DNA from 2 places in the Paraburkholderia sp. GAS206C genome. Region 2 is predicted to be linked to the other one. Evidence: riboswitches for the same ligand, from Rfam matches in the RefSeq annotation. Region 2 holds a riboswitch; the other holds the start of a gene.

Region 1 (4,422 bases), on a different contig from region 2:
CCGCTGATAAATCTCGGCGCCCTTTTTCATGAACTCGATCGACTTTACTTCCATGCCTTTCTTCAAGGCTTCGTCGTCGGTCACACCTTGCTGCGCGGCGAACTCGCGCACGTCCTGAGTGATCTTCATCGAACAGAAGTGCGGGCCGCACATCGAGCAAAAGTGCGCGACCTTGGCCGAGTCCTTCGGCAGCGTTTCGTCGTGGAATTCGCGCGCCTTGTCCGGATCAAGACCGAGGTTGAACTGGTCTTCCCAACGGAATTCGAAGCGCGCTTTCGACAGCGCGTTGTCACGCACCTGCGCGCCCGGGTGACCCTTCGCCAGATCCGCCGCATGGGCCGCAAGCTTGTACGTGATGATGCCGGTCTTGACGTCGTCCTTGTTCGGCAGACCCAGGTGTTCCTTCGGCGTGACGTAGCAGAGCATCGCCGTGCCGAACCAGCCGATCATCGCAGCACCGATGCCTGACGTGATGTGGTCGTAGCCAGGGGCGATGTCGGTGGTCAACGGTCCCAGCGTATAGAACGGCGCTTCGTCACACCATTCCAGTTGCAGGTCCATGTTCTCCTTGATCAGCTGCATCGGCACGTGGCCCGGGCCTTCGATCATCGTCTGCACGTCGTGCTTCCACGCGATCTGGGTGAGCTCGCCGAGCGTCTTCAGTTCGCCGAGTTGCGCTTCGTCGTTGGCGTCGTAGATCGAGCCGGGACGCAGGCCGTCGCCGAGCGAGAAGGCCACGTCATAGGCCTTCATGATTTCGCAGATGTCTTCGAAGTGTTCGTACAGGAAGCTTTCCTTGTGATGCGCGAGACACCACTTCGCCATGATCGAGCCGCCACGCGAGACGATACCCGTCATGCGCTTGGCCGTCAGCGGCACGTATTGAAGACGCACGCCGGCGTGGATCGTGAAGTAATCGACGCCTTGCTCCGCCTGCTCGATGAGCGTGTCGCGGAAGATTTCCCACGTCAGGTCTTCGGCCTTGCCGTTGACCTTTTCCAGCGCCTGGTAGATCGGCACCGTGCCGATCGGCACCGGCGAATTGCGGATGATCCACTCGCGCGTTTCGTGGATGTGCTTGCCGGTGGAGAGATCCATCACCGTGTCGCCGCCCCAGCGGATCGCCCACGTCATCTTGTCGACTTCTTCGCCGATCGACGAGGTCACCGCCGAGTTGCCGATGTTCGCGTTGACCTTCACGAGGAAGTTACGGCCGATGATCATCGGCTCGCTTTCGGGGTGATTGATGTTGTTCGGGATGATCGCGCGGCCGCGGGCCACTTCGTCGCGCACGAATTCCGGCGTGATTTCGGTGAGACCGTTCGGACCGAAGGCACTCGCGCCGAATGCCTGGCCCGGATGCTGACGGCCCATCATCGCCGCGAGCTTTTCGCCGTTCGGACCGCTCGTCTTGAGCGACTCAAGATACGCCGCGCGCTGCTGGTTTTCGCGGATCGCGATGTACTCCATTTCCGGCGTGATGATGCCTTTGCGCGCGTAGTGCATCTGCGAAACGTTGGCGCCGGCTTTGGCGCGGCGCGGCGTGCGATGCAGGCCCTGGAAGCGCAGATCGGCGGTGGCCGTATCGGCGGCGCGTTCGCGGCTGAAGTCGCTCGACAGACCGCTCAGCGCTTCGGTGTCGCCGCGTTCTTCGATCCAGCGTTGACGCAAAGCCGGCAGACCCGCGCGGATATCGATCGTGGCATCCGGATCGGAGTAGGGGCCCGACGTGTCGTAGACGAAGACCGGGGGATTCTTCTCGCCGCCGAAGCTGTCCGGTGTATCCGACTGGCTGATTTCGCGCATCGGCACGCGGATATCGTCGCGTGAGCCAGTGACGTAGATCTTGCGGGAATTCGGCAGCGGGGCGACAGCGGCCGCATCGACGTGAGCGTCGGCGGAAAGGAACTTCGGATTGGCGTTCATGCATTTCTCCATGCAAAGCTCTATGTGGGGCCGCTAAGCAGGAGACGAGATGGAAGTTGTCGGAATTCGCCAGAGGATGAGGCGGTGCTGCGCTACGAATTCCGTACGCTTCCCTGCGCTGGCATTATCCAGATCAGGTTCAAAGGGTATTTCTCACCCACGCAACACGGACCTCCAACCTCCGTGCGACGCAGGACCCCCGCGTTAGCAGCGCACACGATACACCGCCGGCGCAGTGCTTGGCAACCGGTCTCGAAATTGACGTGGCCCGAACGGTGACCGGCTTACAGCCTGTCGTGCTTATCTCTATTGGGCCGCGCGGGGTGATGCGCCGCAGCATGAAAGGTGGCGTTGCCCGATCTTTATCGTCAGCCACGCCATGTCCTCCAGTCCCGCAATAAAATTTCAGAGGCGCTGTCATAACGGGCGACGCTCGCCGACTAACGTGCAGATTTCCAGATGGAGCCTGCCATGAATCCCCTTATGCGTTCCCACGCGTATCCGCTTATGCCTGTACGCGTGCGTTCACTCACGCGCCGCTTTGCCGACTCGCCGATGGTGCGTGCCATCGCGCTGTTTGCCGCGCTAGCCACGAGCGGTGCCGCTCAGGCCGCCGATGCGATGTGCAAGGCGCACAGCCCGGCCCACCGTGTCGCGCTGGTCGAGTTGTACAGCAGCGAGGGTTGCAATAGCTGCCCGCCGGCGGATCACTGGCTGGGTCAGTGGAAGGACAGCGGTGCCGCTCGAGGCGTCGTGCCGCTTGCCTTGCATGTCGACTACTGGAACAGCCTTGGCTGGAACGACCGCTTCTCCCAGCATCGTTTCACTGAACGGCAGCAGACGCTGACCGATCTCGCCGGCGGCCACACGATTTACACGCCTGAAATCTTCGTGTCGGGGCGTGAGTTGCGTAGCTGGTCCCGGCCCGAGAGCTTCGATGAGCGTGTTCACGAGGTGACCGCCGAGCCGGCGCAGGCAGACGTTGCGCTTGAACTCGCGCCGCCTGCTCAGGGCACGAACGGTTTCGGCGTCGACGCGCGCTTCACGTCCAAAGCCACGGTCCACGATCCATTGAACGCGTACGTCGCCGTCTATGAAAACGCACTGACGTCGCAAGTGCGCGCCGGCGAAAACAGTGGCGCGACGCTGCATCACGAACGCGTCGTGCGGCAATGGATCGGTCCGGTGCCGCTTGCGGGCGGCAGCGCGCAGATTCGCCGTGAGATCGCGCTCGATGCCACCGATGCCGCCGACCGCCAGGCGCAGCCGGACAGGTTCGGCGTCGTGGCCTTCGTCGAAAACGCATCCACCGGCGAGGTGTTGCAGGTGACGGAACTGGCCGCCTGTCAGTGAGGCCGCCGGCGATCGATTGAGGTCGACGCCTTCGCCATGAGTAACCCTCGATCTGAACCTCGCACCTGATTTTCGGAGACTTGAAACCTCGCATGCTCTAGCCGTCGCGGCGTCTGTTCGGCAGGCAGTCGCTCGCACGGACGCCCAGCCGCTTTCCGGATACAGAATTTACGATTCTTTCATGGACGCCCAACCGCGTTCCTGCATAATGCTGCGGTGCGTGCCGCGGTTGTCCGCCGTTGCCGTCCCCAAGTACTTCTGCCCGTTCTACCACCATGTCTTTGAGCCTTGCCTGCCAGGCCGCATCCACGATGCGGCGCCCGCCATCTGGACCCAGCGTCCCCAGCGGGGGCACAACGCCTCGAACGACATGGGTGGATTGAACGCATGTCGCTGCAACTTCCTGGCCGTTTTCCTCTCCGTTTTGCCTTTCGCCTGCCTCAGTCTCATGCTGGCCGGATCGCGCTCGCGCTGAGCGTCGTCTACCTCGTGTGGGGCTCCACGTATCTGGCCGTGCACGTGGCGCTCGGATCATTCCCGCCGCTCCTTCTGTCCGGCCTGCGCAACCTGTTTGCGGGCATCGGCCTGTTCGTCTTCGCCGCGCGTCGCGACCCGGTCTGGCCAAACGCTGCTGAGATTCGCAACGCCGGGCTGGTCGGCACGATGCTGGTGGGTCTCTCGAGCGGGATGCTGGCGTTCGGCATGCGCACGGTCGGCACCGGCACTGCCGCGGTCATGGTCGCTACCGTGCCGCTGTTCGCTACCGTCATCGCCGCTGTGGCGGGACGCAAGATCGGGCGGGGCGAATGGTTTGCCGTGGGCCTCGGACTCGTGGGGATTGCGATCCTGAGCCAGGGCGGTGGAGCGTCGGGTTCGGCCGGCGGGAGTCTCGCAATTCTGTGTGGCGCGCTCTTCTGGGCAGGCGGCGCGCATCTGGCTGGACGGCTGAAACTGCCGTCGGACCTGTTTATGTCTACCGCGTTGCAGATCGGATTGGGTGGCGCGATGTCGACGATCGTCGCGTGGCTGTCCGGCGAGCGCATGGCCGAACTGCACATCCTGCCGCTGCTGGCGTTCTTCTACCTGATGCTGGTCGGCACCATGGCCGCGTATGTCGCGTACGGCTATCTGATCCGGCATACC
Region 2 (4,422 bases):
GAACGCCGCGAGCGATTCGCGGTGCGCGACGCTGACGATGGCGGCCTTCGGCAGACGCTCCGTGAAGAGATGGTAGAGCCGCGCTTCGTTGGCCGCGTCGAGCGCGCTGGTTGCCTCGTCGAGGAACAGGTAGTCGGGCTTGTGCAGCAGCACGCGCGCTGCTGCGAGACGCTGCTGTTCGCCCGGCGACATGATGCGGGCCCAGTGTCCCGATTCGTCGAGGCGGCCCACATAGTCGTCGAGGTGGCAGGTACGCAGCGCTTCGCGGCATTCGTCGTCGGCGTAGGTCTCGGCGGAGGACGGATAGGTGAGCGCCGCTTTCAACGTGCCGATCGGCATGTAGCTCTGCTGGGGGATGAACATCATGCGCGCATTGACCGGTGCGTCGATCGAGCCGTCGCCGAACGGCCACAGTCCGGCAAGCGCACGCATCAAGGTGCTCTTGCCGGAACCCGACGGACCTCGCACGAGCCAGCGCGAACCGGGGTTAATCGTGATATTGCGGATCTGTGAGAGCGGGGTGCCGTTCGGCAAGGCCAGCGAGAGACCATCCGTGCTGAGCTTTTCTTCGTCGACGTAGTGCAGGTTGATGCCGCCATGTGCGGTAGCCGGCGAGATGGACTCTTTCAGATGCGACGCACGCATGACGCGCTTGAATTCCCGCAGACGATTCACCGTAGCGCGCCAATCGACGAGGCTGCCGTAACTGTTGATGAACCAGGAAAATGAATCGCTGACGGTGCCGAACGAGTTCTGGATCTGCATCAGCACGCCCATTGTGAACGCGCCGGTGAAGTACTTGGGCGAGGCGACAATGAGTGGAAAAATGTACGCGATGTTGCTGTAGAAACTGAGCACGAAACTCAGGCGCTTCGTGTACTTCATCACGCGCCACCAGTTGTCGCGAATGCGTTGAAAGAAGTTTTGCGCGGTGGCCTCTTCGGTTTGCTCGCCATCGTAAAACGCGATCTGCTCAGAATTCTCGCGCACCCGGATCAGTCCAAAGCGGAAATCTGCCTCAACCTTTTGCTGCTGGTAGGTGATCGAAACGAGCGGGTGGCCGAGCTTGTAGATCATGTACGAGCCGCCCAGCGCGTAGAGCGCGGCGACCCACACCATGTAGCCTGGAATGACGATCGGCATGCCACCCAGTGACACGGTCAATGCTCCAGCGAGGGACCAGAGGATGGTAACGAACGTAATGAGTGTGACGACCGTGGACAGCAGGTCGAGCGTCAGCGTGAGCGTGCTGGTCGCAAATGACTGCAAGTCGTCGCTGATCCGCTGGTCGGGGTTGTCAGCGAGGCGGTCGCGCTCAATCCGGTAGAAAGCGCCGTCGCCGAGCCACTCCTGGAGGTAGCGGGTCGTGAGCCATTGGCGCCACCGGAAGCCGAGCATCTGCCGCAAATAACGGCCGTAGACAAAGAGGACGATCAGCGCTGCCACAAGGCCGGCCCACACCAACATCAGGTGGGGAAAGTCCTTCACGCTCTTGTTTTGCAGCATATTGAAGAACTCGCCGCTCCAGGTATTGAACCTGACGCTGATCCACACGTTGACGAGGTTGATCACAATGATCGCAATCAGCAGCCCCCACGCGATCTTCCATTCCTCAGAGACCCAGTAGGGCTTGATCAGACTCCACGCGGAGACCTTGTCGTCCGGCTCGAGCGGGCTGGCAGGGGAAGTATTGGGTGTCATGACCATCCTGAAGAAATACTGGCTCATCTTGGACCGACCCGCTGCAAGCAAGCCAGGACCGGCTTGCCTATAGTGGATCGGAGCCACAGCGGAATTGCAAATAGCGGCCCGGGCCTCGAACCCGTCGTACGACCGCCCGATTCTGCCGCCGGCGGCTTAAGCGAAAATTAATCACCTGGGGCACTGGACCGCGGTCTCGCGCGACCGGCGTATGGTTGTCGCGTTTGACGCGAGAGCCCACGACAACGGCGCAGACTCCATCGCCGCATTGTGCCAGAGGCTCCGAGCGAGGCTACATGAATCGCCCAGGCCCGACGGTCTGCCCGCCCGTGATCGCAGCAGCTCCGCCGCCCCCGGTTTGCGGCCGCCGCGCCTTTTATGGTCTAATGACTCTCGACGAAACAGGGGTGCTTTGCGCGCGGGCCACACGCCGCAGCAAGGCTGAGAGAGACCCTTTGCACCCGATCCGGGTAATACCGGCGCGGGAAGTTTCCGGAAGTTGGCTTTTCTTCCATTCCCCGCCGGGCAGCGTCCGTCACTGGATGCGCTTTTTGCCCGGCCGGCCTCGCCCGCCGGTTTCGTCCTTGGGTACGTGCGCCTGTTGCCGTACGGAAAGGATACGATGACCGCTTATTCTTCAGTCTATTGCTTCGTTTGCCCCGTGACGCTCAAGGCCGCTCTGCGCGCGCCGGCAGGACGGCAATGAACGCGCTCGATCGCTCGCAACCGGATTTCGCCGTCATCGGCGGGGGACTGTGCGGCCGGCTGGTCGCGTGGCGCCTCGCCGGTGCGGGGCATCGCGTGGCGCTTTACGAGCGCGGCGATGCCGCCGGTTCGCAAGCCGCCGCGTGGGTGGCGGCCGCGATGCTCGCGCCGCTCGCCGAAGCGGCCAGCGCCGAATTGCTGATCACGCGCCTCGGCGCCGCGTCGCTCGATACCTGGCCGCAAGTACTGGCCGAACTGCCCGTACCGGTGTTCTTTCAACGCAATGGGACGCTCGTAGTCTGGCATCACGCCGATCGCACCGAAGCGCCGCTGTTCGAACGCCGGGTGCGCTCGAATGCGCCCGCCGATCTGCTGGATGGTGGCTTCGTCACGCTCTCGGGTGCGCAACTCGGCGCGACCGAGCCCGCGCTGGCTGGCCGTTTCGCGCAAGGCTGGCTGTTGCCGCATGAGGGACAACTCGATAATCGCCAGGTGTTGAGTGCGCTCGCCGCAGGGCTCGCCGAGCGGCGCGTCGAAACGCACTGGAACACACCCGTGGATGATCGCGCGTTACCGTCCGCACGCGTGACGATCGATTGCCGCGGCCTCGGTGCCAAGAATGTTTTGCCGACTTTGCGCGGCATTCGTGGCGAAGTCGCTCGTGTCCACGCGCCTGGAATCAAGCTCACGCGCCCGGTGCGTCTGCTGCATCCGCGCTATCCGCTGTATATCGCGCCGAAGCAGGACGATCTTTACGTGATCGGCGCAACCGAAGTGGAAGGCGAGGACATGTCGCCCGTCAGCGTGCGTTCCGCGCTGGAATTGCTGAGTGCAGCGTTCTCGGTCCACCCCGGCTTCGGCGAGGCGCGCATCCTCGAATTGAACTCGCAGTGCCGCCCGACCTTGCCGGACCACCGTCCGGCGCTGGTCTGGGATGGCGCGCAGACCTTGCGCGTGAACGGCCTGTACCGGCACGGCTATATGATCGTGCCCGAAGTCGCGGACGAAGCCGTCCGTTTCGCCGCCGCGCTGCTCGACGGACGCATCGGCGATGCCGACGCTTTCGACGACTGGCGGCGCGACGCGCGCTGGAGCGAACTGTTCCAGCTTGCCCGGCTCGATCCGCAGAACCGCTCGCAGGTGCCGGCATGAGCGTTGCGACCATTGCCACATGGGCTGCCCCGCCGGCCGCTTACGCTATCGATTGAACCGTATCTGAACACCATGGACATTCATATCAATCAGAAGCCGTTGTCGCTGCCCGAGGGGGCGACCGTCGCCGACGCGCTCGCCGCTTTCGGCGCGCGTCCGCCGTTCGCGGTTGCGCTGAACGGCGACTTTGTGGCCCGTACCCAGCACGCCGCGCGCGCGCTGCAAGCGGGTGACAAGCTCGACGTCGTGCAACCGGTCGCCGGCGGCTAAAAACGGTGATTACCCGCGACCACGTAGCCGAACAGCCAGGTCGCCGGGTATTGCCAGAGACAAGGATTTCCAGATGACTTCTCCCATTCCCGCCGACGCGCTCACGCTGTACGGCGAAACCTTCGCCAGCCGGGTGTTGCTCGGCACGTCACGCTATCCGTCGCTGCAGTCGCTGTCCGACTCGATCGATGCGGCGAAGCCTGGCATGATTACCGTCGCGCTGCGCCGGCAGATGAACGAAGGCGGTGCCGAAGCCGGCTTCTTCGATCTGCTCAAGCGCCACGGCGTGCCGCTATTGCCAAACACGGCCGGCTGCCAGAGCGTCGGCGAGGCGGTCACGACCGCCCACATGGCGCGTGAAGTCTTCGAAACCGACTGGATCAAGCTCGAACTGATCGGCGACGACTACACGTTGCAGCCCGATCCGGTCGGTCTGATCGAAGCGGCTGCGCGACTCGTCAAGGACGGTTTCAAGGTGCTGCCGTACTGCACGGAAGATCTGGTGATCGGACGGCGTCTGCTCGACGCCGGCTGCGAGGCGTTGATGCCGTGGGGCGCACCGATCGGCACCGGCAAGGGCGTGATCAATCCATA

The links. A riboswitch is a leader RNA that binds a small molecule or an ion and turns the genes downstream of it on or off. The one in region 2 is predicted to bind thiamine pyrophosphate.
Region 1: it holds a riboswitch for thiamine pyrophosphate, as region 2 does, so the genes downstream of both, thiC (phosphomethylpyrimidine synthase ThiC) here and P3T20_RS35470 (FAD-dependent oxidoreductase) in region 2, are expected to answer to the same signal.

Annotation. Positions count from the first base shown of each region.
Region 1 covers NZ_JBNDKR010000009.1:396,416-400,837, forward strand. Annotated here, with positions in the region: gene thiC (phosphomethylpyrimidine synthase ThiC) at 1-1,926, opposite strand, end outside; TPP riboswitch at 2,019-2,137, opposite strand; gene P3T20_RS26440 (DUF1223 domain-containing protein) at 2,434-3,279, shown strand; gene P3T20_RS26445 (EamA family transporter) at 3,667-4,422, shown strand, end outside.
Region 2 covers NZ_JBNDKR010000017.1:95,769-100,190, reverse strand. Annotated here, with positions in the region: gene P3T20_RS35475 (ABC transporter ATP-binding protein/permease) at 1-1,701, opposite strand, end outside; TPP riboswitch at 2,095-2,206, shown strand; gene P3T20_RS35470 (FAD-dependent oxidoreductase) at 2,404-3,558, shown strand; gene thiS (sulfur carrier protein ThiS) at 3,631-3,828, shown strand; gene P3T20_RS35460 (thiazole synthase) at 3,902-4,422, shown strand, end outside.